4 regions of the Priestia sp. ST2 genome follow, and region 4 is predicted to be linked to each of the others. Evidence: riboswitches for the same ligand, from Rfam matches in the RefSeq annotation. Region 4 holds a riboswitch; each other region holds the start of a gene.
What was found. A riboswitch is a leader RNA that binds a small molecule or an ion and turns the genes downstream of it on or off. The one in region 4 is predicted to bind S-adenosylmethionine.
Positions count from the first base shown of each region.

Region 1: linked by a shared signal. The riboswitch ahead of AC0KUU_RS14300 (hypothetical protein) and the one ahead of AC0KUU_RS21780 (methionine ABC transporter ATP-binding protein) in region 4 are both predicted to bind S-adenosylmethionine.
Region 2: linked by a shared signal. The riboswitch ahead of AC0KUU_RS09260 (Na+/H+ antiporter NhaC family protein) and the one ahead of AC0KUU_RS21780 (methionine ABC transporter ATP-binding protein) in region 4 are both predicted to bind S-adenosylmethionine.
Region 3: linked by a shared signal. The riboswitch ahead of AC0KUU_RS04675 (hypothetical protein) and the one ahead of AC0KUU_RS21780 (methionine ABC transporter ATP-binding protein) in region 4 are both predicted to bind S-adenosylmethionine.

Region 1 covers NZ_JBVVNT010000003.1:354,157-359,226, reverse strand. The annotation lists gene AC0KUU_RS14315 (methyl-accepting chemotaxis protein) at 1-311, shown strand, start outside; gene AC0KUU_RS14310 (GNAT family N-acetyltransferase) at 840-1,346, shown strand; gene AC0KUU_RS14305 (amidohydrolase) at 1,394-2,548, shown strand; SAM riboswitch class I at 2,611-2,712, shown strand; gene AC0KUU_RS14300 (hypothetical protein) at 2,781-3,023, shown strand; gene AC0KUU_RS14295 (M20/M25/M40 family metallo-hydrolase) at 3,492-5,070, shown strand, end outside.
Region 2 covers NZ_JBVVNT010000002.1:553,554-558,623, forward strand. The annotation lists gene AC0KUU_RS09250 (LacI family DNA-binding transcriptional regulator) at 1-564, opposite strand, end outside; gene AC0KUU_RS09255 (hypothetical protein) at 689-817, shown strand; gene AC0KUU_RS09260 (Na+/H+ antiporter NhaC family protein) at 857-2,167, opposite strand; SAM riboswitch class I at 2,253-2,359, opposite strand; gene AC0KUU_RS09265 (ABC transporter permease) at 2,461-3,228, opposite strand; gene AC0KUU_RS09270 (ABC transporter ATP-binding protein) at 3,221-4,132, opposite strand; gene AC0KUU_RS09275 (YtoQ family protein) at 4,303-4,743, shown strand; gene AC0KUU_RS09280 (Ger(x)C family spore germination protein) at 4,896-5,070, opposite strand, start outside.
Region 3 covers NZ_JBVVNT010000001.1:915,830-920,899, forward strand. The annotation lists gene AC0KUU_RS04655 (glycosyltransferase family 2 protein) at 1-901, shown strand, start outside; gene AC0KUU_RS04660 (hypothetical protein) at 1,011-1,451, shown strand; gene AC0KUU_RS04665 (GNAT family N-acetyltransferase) at 1,533-1,979, shown strand; gene AC0KUU_RS04670 (hypothetical protein) at 1,992-2,288, opposite strand; SAM riboswitch class I at 2,410-2,511, shown strand; gene AC0KUU_RS04675 (hypothetical protein) at 2,575-2,919, shown strand; gene AC0KUU_RS04680 (DUF1540 domain-containing protein) at 3,020-3,178, shown strand; gene alaP (alanine permease AlaP) at 3,496-4,899, shown strand.
Region 4 covers NZ_JBVVNT010000005.1:65,982-71,051, forward strand. The annotation lists gene AC0KUU_RS21770 (MetQ/NlpA family ABC transporter substrate-binding protein) at 1-170, opposite strand, end outside; gene AC0KUU_RS21775 (methionine ABC transporter permease) at 188-856, opposite strand; gene AC0KUU_RS21780 (methionine ABC transporter ATP-binding protein) at 849-1,874, opposite strand; SAM riboswitch class I at 2,006-2,113, opposite strand; gene AC0KUU_RS21785 (thioredoxin family protein) at 2,294-2,593, opposite strand; gene AC0KUU_RS21790 (toprim domain-containing protein) at 2,608-2,958, opposite strand; gene AC0KUU_RS21795 (YusG family protein) at 3,140-3,385, opposite strand; gene gcvH (glycine cleavage system protein GcvH) at 3,465-3,848, opposite strand; gene AC0KUU_RS21805 (arsenate reductase family protein) at 3,984-4,340, opposite strand; gene AC0KUU_RS21810 (acyl-CoA dehydrogenase family protein) at 4,456-5,070, opposite strand, start outside.

The DNA.
Region 1 (5,070 bases), on a different contig from region 4:
ACATGGAAGTCAATACAGAAGAAGTCACACTTGGTATTGCCACTGTCGAAGATGTAAATGAACAATTTTCCACAATCATGGAAGATGTTTTTGCTGCTCAAGAACAAATGAACAAAATGACAAAGGCAACAGGAGAGATTGATGGGTATTCGTTCAAGGTAATGGAGTCTGTCATGGGCCTTTCAGATGTTGCTAAACAAGCAGCTGCTTATGCTGAAGAAGTAGCTGCGGCTTCACAGGAGGAGTTAGCATCTATAGAAGAACTTGTGGTGTTGGCAGCTACTTTAAAAGCTACGGTAAGTGAATCCTGAAGTTGATTTTGGTATATACGTAATGAGGCTGTGAAAAAAGTATTTTCGTTGCAGGAAGATCCGAACGATGAATGGAGATTCTTGATAGAGAATCCAACTTCGTTCAGATCTTTTCATGGTTATGTTGGACGTAGGTTTCATGTATGTAGGTGCTTCTAGCTACTGGTTGGAGGGCAAGATGAAGACTTCTGGGGGAAAAGGGGAAGAGGTGAGCCACCCAGGAGCATAAGTGACGAGGAGGCTTAGCTGCCGCCTGCGGAAAGCGAAGGTTTGCACGAAAATCGACAGCGGTGTAACAAACAGTCCAGCTCATGTATCCCATTTCTTCGTCTTCAGCTTGGAGTGATTTAGTTATGTCTCAATCTCTTTTGTTTTATTTATACCCTTTATAGAAAACGATAAATAGAATTGACACGTTATAAAAGCAGTTGTATAGTGAGTACGCAAGGCGGCAGTCTGTCTTTTTTAATTCTTAGTAAACTTATAAGTTAAATAAAATATTTAAGCACTGCATAAGGAGACGAAGAGATGAAAAATGAATTCCGTTTGGCAACAAATGACGACGCAGATAACTTATTGAACTTAACTCTACAAGCATATAAGCCTATTCGAGAGCTAGGCATTCCTTTCTTAGCAGCTACTGCTGATCTTGCCCTGGTTAAGAAAAATATTTCTCAAAACCTTTGCTATGTATATGAAGAAGATAAAAGAATCGCTGCAACTGTGTCTATACGAATGCCTTGGGGAGAACATCCAGGTCCGTTTGCTGTTCCGCATCTTTGGTGGTTTGCAGTAGACCCGTCGTTTGCCAGGAAAGGCGTTGGATCTAAGCTGCTGCATCTAGTAGAGGAAGAGATAATAAAAAATATGTTTAAATCAACAGGTGTGTCTTTAGGAACAGCAAAAGAACATCCTTGGTTAGTTGAGATGTATGAACGAAAAGGATATGTTCAAGCTAAAGAAAAGCGCCTTGCAGAAGGTTATACGACCGTATTTCTTTATAAAAAATTCAATAAGGTACACTCTTTGTCGTAAAAGATAGAGAAGTGATCCAAATTAAGAAATGTGAAAGAGTGATAAATATGACAGATCAATTACTACTAAATGAGTTAATAGACATACGCCGTGAGCTGCACCGGTTTCCAGAGCTTTCAATGAAAGAATATGAAACAACTAAACGTATTAAAAAGTGGTTAAGGCACTATGATATTTCTATAGCGGATGCATTCCAATTAGACGTAGGGACAGTAGCAGAAATTGTAGGAGGAAAGCCGGGACCTACTATCGCTATTCGAGCTGATATTGATGCGCTGCCAATTGAAGAAAAAACCAATCTGCCATTTGCTTCTGAAGTGAACGGTGTTATGCACGCGTGCGGCCATGATTTTCATACGGCTTCTATAATCGGAGCAGCTATCCTTCTTAAAGAGCGTCAGCAGGAGCTTTGCGGTACGATTCGATTTATCTTTCAGCCAGCCGAAGAAACGGCTTCAGGGGCAAAAATGCTAGTTGAAAAAGGTGTGCTCGAAGGAGTGGAAGCGATATTTGGGATGCATAACAAACCGGATCTTCCTGTAGGAACCATTGGGATCAAACCGGGACCTTTAATGGCAAGCGTTGATCGTTTTGAAATTGACGTCAAAGGAGTAGGAGGTCACGCGGGTATTCCTGAAAAAACAATAGATCCGATTGCTGCTGCTGGTCAAATTGTTACTAGTTTACAAACCATTGTCAGCCGTAATCTCAGCCCCTTTCAAAATGTTGTTGTCAGCATAACTCAAATCCACGGAGGGAGCTCGTGGAACGTCATTCCTGACAAAGTAACGCTTGAAGGAACGGTGCGTACCTTTCAAGAAGAAGCGAGAGAAAAAATACCGGCTCTTATGAAACGAACTGCTGAAGGGATTGGCGCAGCTTTCGGGGCTTCAGTAGACGTTAAATGGTATCCATATCTTCCTGTAGTCAACAATGATGATAAGCTGGAAAAACTGGCTATTAAAGCGGCAGAGGATCTTAGTTATCAAGTCGTAGAAGCTGAACAATCGCCTGGAGGAGAAGATTTTGCCGTATATCAGCAGCATGTACCAGGATTTTTTGTATGGATGGGTACAGCTGGAGAATATGAATGGCACCATCCTTCTTTTTCATTAAATGAAGAGGCATTACTTGTAGCAGCTTCTTATTTTGCTAATCTAAGCTTTCATTTTTTGAATTCATTCCATTACCGAAAAAATTAAAATATTTTTATTTTTCTATTTACGCGGATGGAATTGTTTGATAAAATAAATTTTAAATTAAAAAGTTATCACGAGTGGACGAGAGATCTGGCTCTTTGACTCCACAGCAACCTACGAATGTAAGGTGCTCCTACCAGCAAAGCATGTGCTTTGGGTGATAAAACGGGTGAAAAACTCATTTTGCATCAAAGCAAAATGAGTTTTTTTTATTTTTCTAAAAGGAGAGGGTTTTATGAGTCATACAGCAGTTGCAGCACATACAGGAGAGAAAGCATTAAAGGAAGCAGTGAAATTATTAGGAAAGCATTATCAAGTAGCTTATCGTGAGTTAGAAACATTTTATGAAATTGTGGTCGAAAACCATGTTCGTACATATGCTGTAGGCATAGATATTAAAGATATACAAAAAGCAAATGAACTAGAAATTTATTCATCATGCTGTTCCAAGCTTGAGCGAGTAGGCTGTCTTTTATAGAAGAAGTCTGCTCGCGCCTCTATTTTTTAAGTGTTTTTAAATAGAAAGCATGGTTTTTGACAAGCAAAGAATCTGGTGGGTATAATCAATACTCGCTAGGTTTTAAAATTAATCATAAATTGTCGAAATTTTTACACAAATTAAAGGTTACATTCGAAATGAATTGTGGTATGTTATAAAACAAGAATATTTTATGAAAGGAGCATTGAAATGGAAATGTCTCTTGAACACGGAAACGATGCAGGAAGCGAACAGCTTATTGATCGTATCCTAGACTTTTTAGAAGATGACCAAAAGTAAAAAAGAGTGTGCGGTGCTATCCCTAGCCGCGCACTCTTTTTTTATCATGTGCGTAAAGACAGCGCCATACTATGATACATAGGGATAGGATGAAAGGGTCTCTGTCAAAGGGATTGACGAATGGTTTTGTTTGATAGAAAATTTAGAAAAAGGAAAGAGATGAAGGGTATGTCGAACAAAACATCTTTGTATCAAACAAAAGAACAGTTAAAAAAACTTGTAAGCGAATTGGTTTCTATACCTAGCGTGACAGGAACGATGGCAGAAGTGGAAATGGCTGAATCGATAGCATCGTATTTATTGAAGCTGCCTTACTTTCAAAAAAATGAGCAAGTCGAGCTTCATTCAACAGGAGACGGGCGATCGATTGTTACAGCTTTTGTTCAAGGGAAAAATACGAACAAAACAGTTGTACTAGTAAGTCATTACGATGTAGTGGATGTACAAGATTATGGACAGTGGAAAAAGGATGCTTTTCACGCTGATACATTAACACGTACTTTTTATAACCATATGGAACAAGTTCCGGCGCACGTACAAAAAGATATGATAAAAGGAGACTGGCTTTTTGGACGAGGAACGATGGACATGAAAGCAGGCATTGCCCTGCATATCAGTATGGTTGAACGAGCATGCAACGGAGAGTTTGACGGAAACATCCTGCTGCTGTCGGTACCGGATGAAGAAGTAAATTCGCTTGGGATGAGAAAAGCAGTGCCTGTTCTTTTGGAACTTGCCCGCAAACATCAGCTGGATTTTTCTCTCATGCTAAATGCAGAACCGGTGTTCAGCCGCTATCCTGGAGATCAAACGAACTATGTGTACTCAGGATCGATTGGAAAAATCATGCCAAGCTTTTTGTGTTATGGAAAAGAAACTCATGTAGGGGAACCGCTAGCTGGTTTAAATGCTAATTTACTAGCTTCTTATTTAACAAAAGAAATAGAATTAAACGTTGATTTTTGCGAAAAAGTAAGAGATGAAACGAGTCCACCTCCTACGGTGCTGATACAAAAAGATTTAAAAGAAGAGTATTCAGTTCAAGTTCCGCACTCTGCCGTTGTATTATTTAATTTATTTATGTTAAACCGCTCTCTTAAAGAAGTAACAGATCTGCTGTTGAAATCGGCTGAAAAAGCAGCTTTAAATGTAAAAAAACATTATAATAAAGCCGCTAGGCAGTACGCTGAGGGAATGGAGGGTTCATCTCTTGACGTGAACGTATGGACGTATGAAGAACTTTATACTCATGCAGTCAAACAGCACGGAGAAAAATATGTGCACGAAATGGAAGCAGCACTTTTGGCACAAGAGGAGGATGACAGAAATAAAACCATTAAATTAGTAAACTCTTTAGCTGGTTTATGTAAAGAAGCAGCTCCGATGATGGTCTTATTTTTTACGCCGCCTTTTTATCCGGCCGTTTGTTCACATGATGATCCGTTTGTACAAGAGATTTTGTCAAACGTACGGGCAACTGCCAAAGAGCAATTCCAATTGGAGCTAGTTGAACAAAGTTATTTTGGCGGAATTTCGGATTTAAGCTATGCCAGCCTGCAGCATCCGCTTCATACATTTAACACGTTAGTAGCCAATATGCCCCTATGGAATAAAGGGTATCATATCCCGCTAGAAGAGCTAGAGGAGCTGAAGATGCCGGTGCTGAACATTGGACCGCTGGGAAGAGATGCGCATCAATGGACCGAAAGATTAGACGTTCAGTATTCCTTTGAAATTTTGCCTCATT
Region 2 (5,070 bases), on a different contig from region 4:
ATTCGTACCCGTCATCCTTCCAATACAGTAGCCAATATCCGTATATCCTTTTTCTTTTAAATACATAAGCGCCTGCTTAAAAGCTGCATAATGATCAACGTAAACGGAGCGAATAGAACGATTCTGTACGTTTTCGCACACGGCTATCGGCCCGTACTGCTGATAATATTCAATCGTGCTCCAGCTGCTTGCTCTAGAACAAATAATCACTCCATCAACCTGCTTTGTTTTTAGCATATGAAGCGCTTCTTCTTCTTTTTTTACATCATAGTTCGTCTGACAAATAACAAGCTGATACTGCTTTTCTAACGCCTGAGATGCCACTCCTTCTAAAAGCAGACTAAAATACGGATGATTAATAAAAGGCAAGACGACGGCAATCATATTTGTTTTCCCTTTTGATAAGTGAACGGCATTAATGTTTTGTTCATAATTAAGTTCGTGAATAACCTGCTCTACCAGCCGGCGTTTTTCTTCTTTTACATACGGATGATGATTTAGCACCCGGGATACAGTCGAAACAGATACACCAGCTTTTTTTGCGATATCTCGGATATTTGTCATGTTTTCACCTTTTTCTCTTGCGCTGAAACGCGTTTCATACTTTATTCTCATTATAAAGTGAAACAGCAAGAAGCTAAACCCGTTACCATCGTGTTTTTACTCATTTACGTAAGGAGGTCATTTCATGGGTATTTTATTATTCATTTTATTATGCGGAATTGAAATTGGAGGAGCGGCTTATGCACTTAAACAGAACGAGACGCTTTGGAAGGAGTTAGATGATGAAAAGCCGACTGATTTTTTTAAACAGTAAAAAACCCTTAAAAAGAACATTCTTTTTAAGGGTTTGATATTACGCAGCTTCTTTAGATGACTTTGACTTTTTATTTAAACGAGGAAATCCAATTACAATTGCAATGATCCCGCAAACCGCTGTTAACATTGGGTAGAATGTAAATGGAATAATCTCAATCGGTGAAACTTTAGCAAATCCTGCTGCGAGAAGCATTTGCGCGCCGTAAGGGATAAGCCCTTGAACGCTGCATGAAAACAAGTCAAGCAGACTGGCTGATTTACGATTATCAATTGAATACTTATCAGAGATTTCTTTTGCTAACGGACCTGCCGTAATAATTGAAATCGTGTTATTAGCCGTTGCTAAATTTGTTAAACTTACCAGTCCAGCGATGCTGAATTCTCCGCCTTTTTTTGTTTGAATGCGTCGTGTTAATAAATTCAATAAGAACTGAATACCGCCATTATAGCGAATAAGCTCAACCATTCCGCCGATTAGTAGAGATAAAATAATTAACTCTGACATTCCGCCAATACCTTCTGTCACAGTTTTAGCAAGAGAAGAAAGCGTGTAGCTTCCGTCAGCTAATCCAATCACGCCGGCTAGCACAATTCCTCCGGTTAAAATGCTTAATACGTTTGCACCAAATATGGCAGCAACGAGTACGCCGACATAAGGCAAGATTTTAAACCAGCTAAAATCTTTAATTTCTACTGATGATGTATTGCCTAGCGTCATTACAAGCAATAAAATTACCGTAACAATCGCTGCAGGAAGGACAATAAAAAAGTTTACTTTTAATTTATCTGACATATTTGTTTTTTGCGTACGAACTGCTGCAATGGTTGTATCAGAAATTATCGATAAATTATCTCCAAACATTGCACCACCAATAACGGCAGCAATGGCCAATGTAATGGATACATGCGCTTGCTCACTGATTCCTACAGCAATAGGCCCTAGCGCAGCGATTGTTCCCATTGATGTTCCCATCGAAATGGAAATGAATGCGCCAATAACAAAGATTCCGACTACCACTAAGCTTTGCGGAAGCACAGAAAGCGCTAAGTTTACCGTTGAATCAACAGCTCCCATACCTTTAGCAACTTGAGAAAAAGCACCTGCTAAAATAAAAATAAGCACCATAATAATGATATCAGGATGCCCTGCTCCTTTAGCAAAACGCTCCACTTTTACATTAAGTGAATCTTTGCGGTTCATAGCCAGCGCCACGATGGCTGCAATGATAATGGCTACTAATACAGGCAGCTTATAAAAATCTCCCGTTATAATTCCTGATCCGACAAACAGGACTAAAAAGACGCCCAGCGGTAACAGCGCCCAGCCGTTTCCTTTTTGTTGTTCCATTCTTAACACCTCTTGTTTACGTAATAAAAAAGGACCTCTTCTTATTGATAAGAAGAGGTCTCTTATTTGTATCATAAGATTACCCTTCTCATCTTCCAAACGAAACATCGTCTGCTGGATTTGGCACCGCACTGCGTACAGCCAGTTGCCGAGACATCATAGGGCCAGTCCCTCCGTCTCTCTTGATAAGAAGTTTATAGTTGTTTTAAAAATAGTCTTTCACTAATGTAATCTCTTTTTATTTAATTGTCAAATGCTATTTTAGAAAAATATATAGTGCGAAAATTCTCACATCAATTAGCTACGTCTCGTTTTAAAAACGCTGCCCATGCCACGCCCATAAAGAAGACAAAATGAGCAACTAAGATGAAAATGGAAAATGGAATCGTCATGCCGTCAAACATCGTCTTCATTCCGTCCATATACTGCACAAAGTTTGTGTTGGCGAACAGTAAAAATTTTCCCCACCATAAACCAAACTGTGATACTAGTCCTGTTACTGCTTTTGCCCCGATACTTACGACAATAGCCAGACTGGAAGCAAGCGCGCTATTTCTGAATAAAGACGACAGCATGAATGCAAATGTCATCATCATAAACGTTTCCATATACGCGCTGTCATACGTAAGCGTAATGTTTTTAAGCAGCTGCGCATCTCCTTCTAGACTGGTAAAGCCAAAGAACAATGCTCCCCATACAAACGAAAAAAGCAAATAGCTCAGTAAATAATACAAGCTAATTAAAATGAGGGTTATGTACTTGGATGCTAAAATCGTTGAACGTCTAGCAGGGCGAATTAAAAGAAGCTTAATGGTACCTGCTTCAAACTCTTTTGCAACCATTGACCCTCCAACAGCAAGCGCGAAAAATTGAACGAGAATCAGCATACCTGAACTAAATGACAGGAAGTTCAAAATGTTGTCTTCTGTTCCTGCACTGTTTGCTACTTTCTTCATTAAAAGAGCCATACAAAGAGTTAAAATACCGATTGTAATAAACGTGACTTTTGTACTTCTTTTATGAAACCATTTCATATGTTCATTTTGAATTAGCTTAAGCATGGTGCTCTCCTTCCGTAACGGACATAAACGAATCTTCAAGCGTCTCATACACAGGAGTGATTCGGTAGACTAAAATATCGCTGTCCACTAATTTTTTATTCACAGCTGGAATTTGTTCTTTTACAATCGTCACGTCGATACTATGTGATCTCATCGTTACTTCAAATTCTTGTGATAAAAGATCCGCTGCTTTTTGCGCATCAGACACTTCAAATTCTACGTACGTTCCTTGATCTTGACGATTTGGAGATAGATCTTGAATGGCTTTTAACTCACCGTCTTGAATAATGCCAACGCGGTCACATAGTGCTTCTACTTCTTTTAATAAGTGGCTCGCGATTAAGATCGAAATTCCTTCTTCCCTGCAGAGGGTTTGTAAATATGTACGAAATTCTCTCATTCCCGCTGGGTCTAGACCGTTTGTTGGTTCGTCTAGTAAAAGCAATGCAGGCTTATGTAAAATAGCTTGAGCTACTCCTAAACGCTGTCTCATCCCAAGAGAATACGTCTTCACTTTTGCATGAATGCTGTTTTCAAGCTTTACTAAAGCAATCACTTCATCCAAGCGTTCTGATGTGATCCCTTCATGCATATTCGCAAAGTGTTTTAAATTTTGATAGCCCGTCAGATAATCATAAAACTCAGGGTTTTCAATAATCGCTCCAATTGATTTCATAGCTGATGTAAACTGTTCTTTTAAAGGAAATCCATTGACGATAATTGTTCCCTCTGTTTCTTTGATGAGTCCTACGACGGTACGAATTAACGTTGTTTTTCCAGAGCCGTTCGGACCAAGCAATCCGAAAATCTCACCGCGCTCAACCGATAAGGATACATCATGCAAAATGGTTTTCTTCCCAATTACTTTACTGACATGATCTACTTGTAGCACTGTTTCTGTCATCATGTACATCCTTTCTTTAATTAGCAATACGCTTTCTATTGTTTCTCTTTTTTAACTATTTGTCTACTATAACCTTATTTTTGGAAAAGTAGCCCATTCAAATCATTCGTATTATCCGCTTACATTTGATAAAATAAAACAAACTTTAGTTAGAGGAGGACTTCTACATAATGAACTTAACCGTATACCTTGCCGGGCAAATTCACGATAACTGGAGAGACGAAATTAAAAACCAAGCAGAACAATTAAACCTTCCCCTTACCTTTGTCGGTCCCATGACAGACCATGACCGCTCCGACAACATTGGAGAAGAAATTTTAGGAAAACAGCCTAACGCTGTCTTAAAAGATGAAGCTGCTTCTCAAATTAATAATTTACGTACGCAGGTGCTCCTTAAAAAATCTGATGTGGTTATTGCTTTATTTGGCGAAAAATACAAGCAGTGGAACAGCGCAATGGATGCGGCGACAGCCATTGCATTAGATAAACCGCTAATTTTGGTTCGCCCTGAAAAACTGCACCATCCGCTTAAAGAACTGTCAAACAAAGCCCAGGTTGTAGTCGAAACGCCAGAACAGGCTCTTCAAGCATTAGCTTATATTTTTGAATAACAAATAAGAGCTGTCGGTTCTGGACAGCTCTTATTCTTCATTTATCCCTCAAGCTCCTTACTGGGGGGAATATTTTTTAGCAAGCTCTAAGGCTATTCCTTTTAGTTTCTTTCATTTCCAACATCAAAACAAGCCAAATTGTACTTAGCTGCTCACTTTTTTGATCCTGACGTTCCATAATCTTTAATCATTAATTTTACATCATAGTTAATTGGAACTTCACTAAATGTTTGATCCCAATTGTCTTTAACCCTCATCCATACTCTGGGCCTTTTAATTCTCAATTGATTTCCGAACCCGGCCACATCGACTTTATATTCTTTTTGC
Region 3 (5,070 bases), on a different contig from region 4:
AAAAGAACTGATAAATGAACGTCTTGTATCAAGTGAAAGTACCATTTTATTTGTAGACGATGGAAGCAAAGACAGCACGTGGTCGCTTATTGAAAAAGAAAGCTGCAGCAATTTGTTTGTAAAAGGGTTGAAGCTAGCGCGGAATGTAGGACATCAAAATGCTTTGCTCGCAGGACTAGAAGCAGCCCATAAGCAATCTGACTGCGTCATTTCCATTGACGCAGATTTACAAGATGATATCAGCGTTATTCGTACTTTTATAGAGAAATATTGGCTCGGGTATGAAGTCGTATATGGTGTTCGAGACAGCAGAGAAACTGATACATTTTTTAAACGAACCACGGCAGTAGGGTTTTACCGTTTTATGAATAAGCTAGGAATTCAGCTCGTTCAAAATCACGCCGATTTTCGTCTCATGAGCAAACGTGCTCTTGGTGAACTTATGAAATATAAAGAAGGCAACGTCTTTTTACGAGGCCTTGTACCATTAGTAGGATTTCGCTCCACGGAAGTCACATATGACCGCAAAGAACGGACAGCGGGCGAATCAAAATATCCGTTAAAGAAAATGCTTGCTTTTGCATTTGATGGAATTACATCTTTTAGCGTAGCGCCGATACGCTTATTGACGCTGCTTGGAGGAGCTTCTTTTCTCTTTAGTATTGCGTTTGGTATTTATGCGCTGATTCAAAAATATTTAGATCATACGCAAATCGGCTGGACGTCTCTTATTTTATCAATTTGGCTTGTAGGCGGCTTGCAGCTAATGGGAATGGGTCTTGTCGGAGAATACATTGGCAAGATTTTTAACGAAGTGAAACAGCGTCCTAAATATGCGATTGAAAGAGATTTATATACAAAACACTCATTAGACAAACAAAAAGATTTGCTTATGCATTAATTTAAGAAGCTTCTCCTAAATGGAGAGGCTTTTTTTGTTAAAGCGTTTATCATAATTTTTGAGTGAACAGGAAATGCTACTACTAAAATTTCTAAGGAGATCAAAATCTATGAAAAGACTATTTTATACAGTCAGCACTTTTTGTTTTGTTTGGCTTGCTTTTGCAGCCATTCATGTCAGCGCTCTTTCGATTGAGAAGCTTCCAATGAAGAAATCATCTGAACAATGGTCGGTTGAACTGACAAAAGCGAGCATGACGGGAGATAATCAGCTAAAGTGGAAAAATAACGTCTATCATACATATGGATTAACCGTTGAAAACATTGGAAAAGACGTAGAGCGCGTGCATGTCCAAGCTTTTCGGCACGAAGGAAAAAATAAGGCGAAATACAGCTTGTTTTCTCCTATTGAAAGGTCTAACTTAAGCAAAAGCGGTCAGCGTTTTCGCTACGCGAATTTTGCTGTTCCTGGAAAAGCGGCAAGTTTAGACATTATGATTAACTGGACGGACGAACGAGGCAATCATCAAGAACATTTTGAATTTAAATAAAAGTCTTCGCTTAGGCGAAGACTTTTTTTGCAGGAATTTATCCTCGCATGTGGAAAACGAACACGAAAGGAGAGATCCATAATGATTGCAAAAGCTACTGAAGAAGAATTACAGGAAATTCGGACGAAATCTGCTGATGCGCTGTTTGAAGGAACGATGAAGCAGTTTCATCCGTCAGCTGAACGCGTAAATGAACTAGTTGGTAGTGCCTTTGAAAAAGGCTGTTATTATTTAGTTTTAAGACAAGAAAATAAACTCGCAGGCTGGGTTCTTATCGGCCCATCTACCGACTTCTTTTCAAAAGAAGAAATTGGCTTTATCTACGAATTATATGTTGTACCCGAATACCGCGGGCAGGGTTTAGCCAAGCCGTTAATGCAAAAAGCAATTGATGAATTGTCTATCAAAGGATACCCTGAAATCAGACTCAGCGTTCATGCTGGGAATTTTGCACAGCATGTGTATCGTGAACTTGGCTTTGTAGATAAACAAATATCAATGAGCTTCCAAGTGGCAAAACGTCCGTAACGTTGATGAATGTCAGCGAGTCCATAAAACATAAGATGTTATACATGCGATGAGGTTCGGTAATGAAAGTAAAAGTAAATAAGTAGCCCAAACAGCGCCTTTATCTAGTACTTCAACGGCTCCTCCAGCTGTATTGTCTGAGGAGGGGGGGGCTTCAAGCGCGTTCATAATCAAAGCCGCTGCTGCTAAAATAATCCCTCCAATACTTCCGGTTGTTTTGACAATTGCAATATGGAAAGTAGATGAAAAGGCAATGCTGAGAAGCAGCAGCAAGCTTCCCAAAAAAGCAGATAACATATATCGTTTCATGTGCTCACCATCCTTTATGAAAGCATACCATATTTTACTTCTTTTTTCTTTTTATTGAAAAGCTATTGACGTAACCTATAAAACATATTAGAATAGTCAGAAATAATTTAAAAACGAAATATTCTTATCTAGAGAGGTGGAGGGACTGGCCCTTTGAAACCTCAGCAACCACAATTATTGAATGGTGCTAATTCCAGCATAGCCTAGCTCTGACAGATAAGAAGAGGAATCTTTTTCTATGATGAAATCCTCTTCTTAGGAAGAAACATTTCGTATAGAAAAGGTGATGACATTGAATAATACACAAACGAATTTATGCATTAATGATTATTTAGATCTATACTTATTAGCAAAAGAAATAAAAGACGAAACGTGGCAGCAGGAAATTTTAGCGGCGCTAAAAACGCATCAAAATCGTTCATTTGAAGAAAAACAATCCGCTCTAGTTCAAGAGATATGGGAAGATTTTAAACAGTTAAATGAAGATATTTCTTTTACGTATCGCTTAATTCAAGAAGAGCCAACTAACGAACAATTTCAGGCTAACTTAAGGCACTTGAGAGAACGGCGGATCACGCTGAGCCGTGAGTTATATTTAGCTAAAAAACAGTATGTTGAACACACGCAATAAAAAGATCCGCTTGAGAAACAAGCGGTTTTTTTGCGTAAAAATGTTAGAATCGTTATATTTCGGGTAGTAAATAGATAAGACAAGCAAAGGAGGGATAACAGTGGCTCAAGGTGTATTGTGTGAAGTGAATGAGTGCATGTATTGGAAATCCGGAAATAAATGCAGTGCAGAGTCCATTTACGTTGTGAGTCCTGAAAGTAGTCACCATGTTTCTGAAACGGAAGAACCTGGCTGTAAAACTTTTGAACCCGCGAGATAAATGCTAGTTTTTATAAAAAAGCATAAAATGAACGATGCGCTGACGGAGTTGAGTCGGCGTTTTTCTATTTTTAAAAAATACTATTACTTAAGTGCAATAATAAATACATAGTAAAAAAGTAGTGCCTATGTCTAATTGTGCGTTTAAACAAAATGATAAGATAATTTTTTTGTTTTTCGACAAAAGAAAAGTGAGGGAAAGGTGATAGAATACAAATATACAGCCTAGCTGTCTTTTAGCACAAATTTATATGAAAGCGCTAACAAAAAAGGCTGTGTTCATCTCGTTTTGACAGATTGGAAAAAGGGGAGACGTTTATGCAGGGGAAAACTCAGGGGAAAGAATTGAAACGCGGGTTAGAAGAAAGACATGTGACGCTGATGTCCTTAGGAGCAGCCATAGGGGTAGGACTGTTTCTTGGATCTGCATCTGCTATTAAATTAGCAGGGCCAGGAATATTATTGGCGTACGGATTTAGCGGAATGATTATGTTTTTTATTATGAGAGCACTTGGAGAAATGGCGATTCAAAAACCTGTTGCAGGTTCATTCAGCAAGTACGCACGCGACTACTTAGGGCCGCTTGCTGGTTATTTAACAGGTTGGAACTACTGGTTTTTATGGGTTGTAACATGTATGGCTGAAATTACAGCCGTTGGTATTTATATGGGGTATTGGTATCCGGATGTACCAAACTGGATTTGGGCGTTATCGGCGCTTGTCATCATGACAACGGTTAACTTCTTAGCTGTTAAGGCATATGGTGAACTGGAATTTTGGTTTGCACTTATTAAAATTTTAGCGATTGTATTAATGATTGCCGTTGGATTATTAATGATCGTGTTCGGAATCGGCAACGGCGGCGTTGCGACTGGTATCAAAAACTTGTGGGACAACGGCGGACTGTTCCCGAACGGATTCAAAGGTATTTTGCTGTCGCTGCAAATGGTCATGTTTGCGTATTTAGGAATTGAAATGATCGGCGTTACCGCGGGAGAAGTGAAAAATCCCGAAAAATCTCTAGCAAGAGCGATTGATTCTGTCTTTTGGCGTATTCTGATTTTCTACGTCGGTGCGTTATTTGTCATTATGTCGATTTATCCGTGGCAAGAGATTGGTTCACAGGGAAGCCCGTTTGTATTAACATTTGAAAAAATCGGCATTCCAGCGGCGGCTGGTATCATTAACTTTGTTGTACTAACAGCAGCTCTTTCTTCTTGTAACAGCGGTATTTTTAGTACAGGCCGTATGCTGTTTAACTTAGCAGAACACGGAGAAGCACCAAAAGGATACGGTCAGCTTACAAAGGGCGGCGTACCGGGAAAAGCTGTTTTGGCATCAGCAGGTGCGCTATTAGTCGGAGTAGCGTTAAACTACATTGTGCCTGCCAAAGTATTTACGTGGGTAACAAGTATTGCAACATTCGGTGCGATTTGGACATGGGGAATTATTTTGCTTTCTCAAATTAAATATCGCAAAACGTTAAAAACAGGTGAAGAGGCAAAGCTGAAATACAAAATGCCTTTATTTCCGTTAACATCTTATGTGTCACTTGCGTTCCTAGCGCTGGTAGTGGTTCTCATGGCATATAATCCAGATACAAGAATTGCAGTTGTCATCGGACCATTATGGTTTATCGGTCTTATTATCGCGTACTACGCAAAAGGATTTCATAAACGAAGTCAAAGTTCAGCTGCAGCTGAGCAAAAGCTAGTGAAATAACAGAAAAGACCTCTTTCTTGGAAAGAGGTCTTTTTTCATTAGTTTATGTGTGAATGATTAGTTTATTTTAAGGGATCATTGGTACGGATAAATAATGTAGAAAATATTCTATTTATTCTGTACTATTTAGTTAGAGAATTCGTTAATGATTAAACGGTAATTGAAAGTGGA
Region 4 (5,070 bases):
CCTTGTTTTTCTAAAATCGGTTTTGCTTGTTCTAAAATTTCAGCATGAGGCGTATTAGATGCACCCACAACAATTTTCTTTTCATCTTTTGATCCATTGTTAGATCCACATGCAGCTAATCCTACTACTAGCGCAGATGTTAGTGCTAAAGCCGAAAGCCATTTTTTCATAATAAATAATCCTCCCTTTATCTTTTATCAATTTTTGCAGTAATCGCATCTCCAATAAGTTGGATAATAAATACAATAATCAAAATTAAGATCGTAGCAGCTAGCGTTACATCATTATGACTGCGCTGGAATCCTTCTAAATATGCAAGGTTCCCAAGACCTCCAGCTCCAATCACACCCGCCATTGCCGTATAGCCGACTAGCGCAATCGTCGTTACCGTCAAACCAGAAATTAAAGCTGGCAGCGATTCAGGTAACAGCACTTTAAAGATAATAGTGCTTGTTGTTGCTCCCATTGATTTAGCAGCTTCAATAACACCTTTATCAATTTCACGCAGACCAATTTCTACAAGACGCGCATAAAATGGTGCTGCTCCCACAATTAAAGCAGGTAACGCTGCATTAGCGCCTAAAATACTTCCTACCAATGCTTTGGTAAATGGAATCAGTAAAACAATTAAAATAATGAATGGAATGGAACGAAAGATATTTACAACTGCTGACACAATGGCATATAAAGGTTTGTTTTGCCAGAGCTGTCCTTTGGACGTTAAAAATAAAAGCAAGCCCAATAAAATACCTAGAACAAACGTGGCTATAACTGAAATAGCCGTCATATATAGTGTTTCATTTGTCGCTTGAATAAAATCATCTAAAATAACGTTCGGAAATAGTTTCTCAAGCATTTGTCATTACCTCCACTTCTACCTGCTGCTCATGAATGTATGCAATGACTTTTTCAACTTCTGTTAATTCTCCGTCTAAATGAACGAACAACGTCCCGTATGAACCTGTTTGTGTATGAGAAATCTTTCCTTGCAAAATATTAATCGTTACATCAAACTGTTTTAAAATCGTTGTAATGAGCGGTTGCTCTGCTTTTCCGCCAACAAACGTAAGCTGAATAATTTGCCCGCTTGGATATAACCCCTGTACTTGTTCAATTGTTTCAAACGTTTCTTCTGGTTCAGAAATCTGTTGAACGAACCGTTTTGTAATCGGCTGCTTAGGTTTTCTGAATACTTCTAGCACTTGTCCTTCTTCTACCACTGCCCCATTTTCCATAACGGCTACCCGATGACAAATTTTACGAATAACGTGCATTTCATGAGTAATCAATACAATGGTTAACCCTAGCTTCTCATTAATATCTACTAACAGATCTAAAATGGAATCTGTCGTTTGAGGATCAAGCGCTGATGTTGCTTCATCACACAGCAATACTTTTGGGTTATTGGCTAGCGCTCGAGCAATACCAACACGCTGCTTTTGTCCACCGCTAAGCTGTGATGGATAAGCATTTTCACGCCCTTCAAGCCCGACTAACTTGATAAGCTCGTCTACTCGTTTCATTCTTTTTTCTTTTGAGATCCCTGCTATTTCTAACGGAAAAGCAATATTTTCTCGCACCGTACGCGACCACAAGATATTAAAGTGCTGAAATACCATACTAATTTCTTGTCTAGCTTTTCTGAGTTTTCCGCCTTTAATTTTTCCAATATCATTACCTGCTACTTCGACCGTTCCTGTCGTTGGTGTTTCTAACCCGTTTAGCAAGCGAATTAAAGAACTTTTCCCCGCTCCGCTATAACCAATAATTCCGTAAATTTCACCTTGGTTAACGGTTAGATTCACATTATCAACAGCTGTTATTTGACCACTTTTGGCCTGATAAATTTTTGTAACGTCTGTTAATGTAATCATATTTCTTCACCTTCTTTAGTAAAAACTTAATTATGTTAGGTTGCCCTATAGGATGAAAAAGCCGTAAAACAATTTTCCCCATCAAAAAAGCCTCTCTGCGCATGACAGAAAGGCTCGATATTTAATCCTTTCTCTCATCTTTCAAAGCACATAGCTTTGCAGGAATTGGCACCATTTCAGTTAGTCTGACGGTTGCCGGGTTTCACAGGGCTCAGTCCCTCCACCTCTCTTGATAAGAGTTCGCAACAATTATTTTGTTTTTGGGAAATATTCATTCATTTATGAACATTCATGAGTGTGATTTTAGCATGTGTCAGATAGGCTGTCAACAGGTTTTGTTCTTGGGATAATATCCCAAGATTCCAACAGCCCCAACGGTTCACTCTCTTTCAATTTCTTCATTTTAAACAAACGTTTGATTATCGAAGCTCTTCAAGTACGTGCTCGATGGAATGAAACGCATAGAGTTTTTTTACCATTTCGCCATTTTTCACTTCAATCAAACAAGGTACACTTTCAATTGAAAATATTTCTGCTTTTGAAGGCATATAATTTAAATTGCTCATTCCGATGGTCACACCGGGCAGCATCGCTTCTGCTACGGTTAACATTTTTTTTGCCAGCTGACATGTCCCGCAAAAAGGTGTATGGAAAAAGATAAACGTTCTTTGTCCTTCTTTTAACTGATCTTCAAGCTGTTTTTCGCTCCATTCTTGCATGTTGCTCATTCCTTTTATGTTAAAAATTCTGCATTAACATCGATATTGGCACTCAGTAATACTGTTGCTATGTGATGTCTAGGGGCGGCAGCAACCTCTCGGTACATTTTATCAATATATAGATGCTCTGCTTCCGGAAGCTCTCGTTTAAATTGTTTTCTTAGCTTATTCCCTGAATCATCAGAGTCAACAAGTATGTATACCTCTTTGTTAAACGTACAGTCAATAATTTCATCCAGCTTTGATAAACTAATCGTACCGTTTGTACAGATAATTTCAATTGGTTCTCGAATGATATCTTGGATACGCTTTTTATCTGATTTCCCTTCGACAATAATTACTTTTTCAATTTCAATTAGCCCCATTTTCATCACCCATAATCGTCAGTTGTATAGTAACATCATTTCTTTATGCTATACAATATTCGTTAATGTATCACAGTTCACCTGTTTTTTAAAAGAAATTTGCAAGAAAGAACTGTTTTAAAAAGCAGCTTAGGCCATATTGTTTCCATAAGACAAGAAAAACAGTGGCAGTTGCCACTGTTTAGCACCATCCTGCTTCTTCGTCGCAGTCTGTATATTTTTGCGTTTCACCTTGTTTTTGTACATCCGTATATTGATAGAACTTATTATTTTCTTGCGAATAACCTTCTTCAAAGCGGTATTCATTGCCGCTTGTTCCGTAACTAACTTCACCAATTGGCTGCTTATCAACATATAATTTCATACCGCCGTCATGAAATTTAGCTGTAACGCGATCTGTAACGTCCATTTTTTGTTTTTCAAACATAAAAAGACACTCCTTTAGCTTGTTTACTAATAGAGTGTCCAGTCAAAAACTTTTCATAAAGACAATTTATGGAGGAATATTATCCTTCGTTTGTCATTTCTTCGTATTGCTCTGCTGTCATTAGCTTATCTACTTGAGAAGCATCAGACGGTTTGATTGTAATCATCCATGCTTCTTCGTATGGAGATTCATTAACAAGTTCAGGGCTATCGCTTAAGTTGTCGTTTACTGCTACAACTTCACCGCTAATTGGTGCGTAAAGCTCAGAAACTGTTTTTACTGATTCAACGCTGCCAAACGGCTCGTCAGCTTCTACTGTTGCTCCTACTTCTGGCAGTTCAACGAATACGATGTCGCCAAGCTCAGCTTGAGCGAAATGCGTAATACCTACGCGGACAACGTCTCCTTCTGTTTTTACCCATTCATGCTCTTCAGAATAACGCAAATCTTTTGGTGTACTCATCTTAATCCCTCCAAAATATGTATCGTAATTTGTTTATATAAAAAGCGCCTTCAACGTGGAGAACACTTTCTACAACCTAAAATAACTTCCTATTAACAGTGTAACGTAAAAGGTAAAAATTTTCTATTTGAAAACTTACTTCCACACGTCCTCAAACTGCTCTTCTTTGAAACCAAGCGTTACTTTTTGTCCATCTGTTAGCAGCGGACGCTTAATTAACATGCCATCTGACGCAAGAATCGACAGAAGTTCATCTTCACTCGCACTGCTTACTTTATCTTTAAGTCCTAATTCGCGATATTTTTTACCGCTTGTATTAAAGAATTTTTTTAATTCTAAGCCGCTGTTCTGATAATAAGATTGCAGCTGCTCTTTTGTTGGCGGGTTTTCTACAATATGGATTTCTTCATACGCTACTCCGTTATCATCCAGCCACTTCTTGGCTTTTCGGCACGTACCACACTTTGGATATGAATAAAAAAATAATGACATTTCGTCAACCACCCTTTATTTTAAGCTTTTTTCGTATTTTAACACATCCTTTATCATTTACCTAGATAGAGGCTTCTTAAACAAAAAGGAGCTCGTAAAACGAGCTCCTTTTCCCTTAAACTGTGAACTTCTCTACTTCTAGAAGCGTTTTTGCAATCTCGCGCTTTACACTAATTACATTAATTGGTGTATAGCGAGTTAACTTGCGAAGAGACGAAAGCATGACTCTAAGCGTATCACCTTGTTCAACGCCAATTAACGTTTCCTTTGCATCTGCTTCAATTCGATTAAATGCTTCTTGGCAAAATACTTGCGTATATTTTACCTTCAAGCTGTTTTGATCTGCACCTGTTTTGGAAATCGCTTTTTCAGTACGTAAAACAGTGGATTCCATTGCATATACGTTACTAATCATATCGGAAATATTAACGAGAATTTCTTGTTCTTTCTCTAATTCTTTCCCATACTTCTGTGCAGCTAGACCTAAAAGCAAGAGCGCAATTTTCTTTCCATTTTGCACAAGCATTTTTTCTTGATCTAACGGCTCATTTCCTACTTCCTGCGGCATAAGCATCATCAATTCTTCTTGAAGCGTTTGTGCTTTTTGAAGCAGCGGAAGCTCTCCTTTTAGCGCTTTGCGTAAATATGTGCCTGGTACTAAGAGTCGATTAATTTCATTTGTTCCTTCAAAAATACGGTTAATGCGGGAATCACGATACAGGCGCTCAAT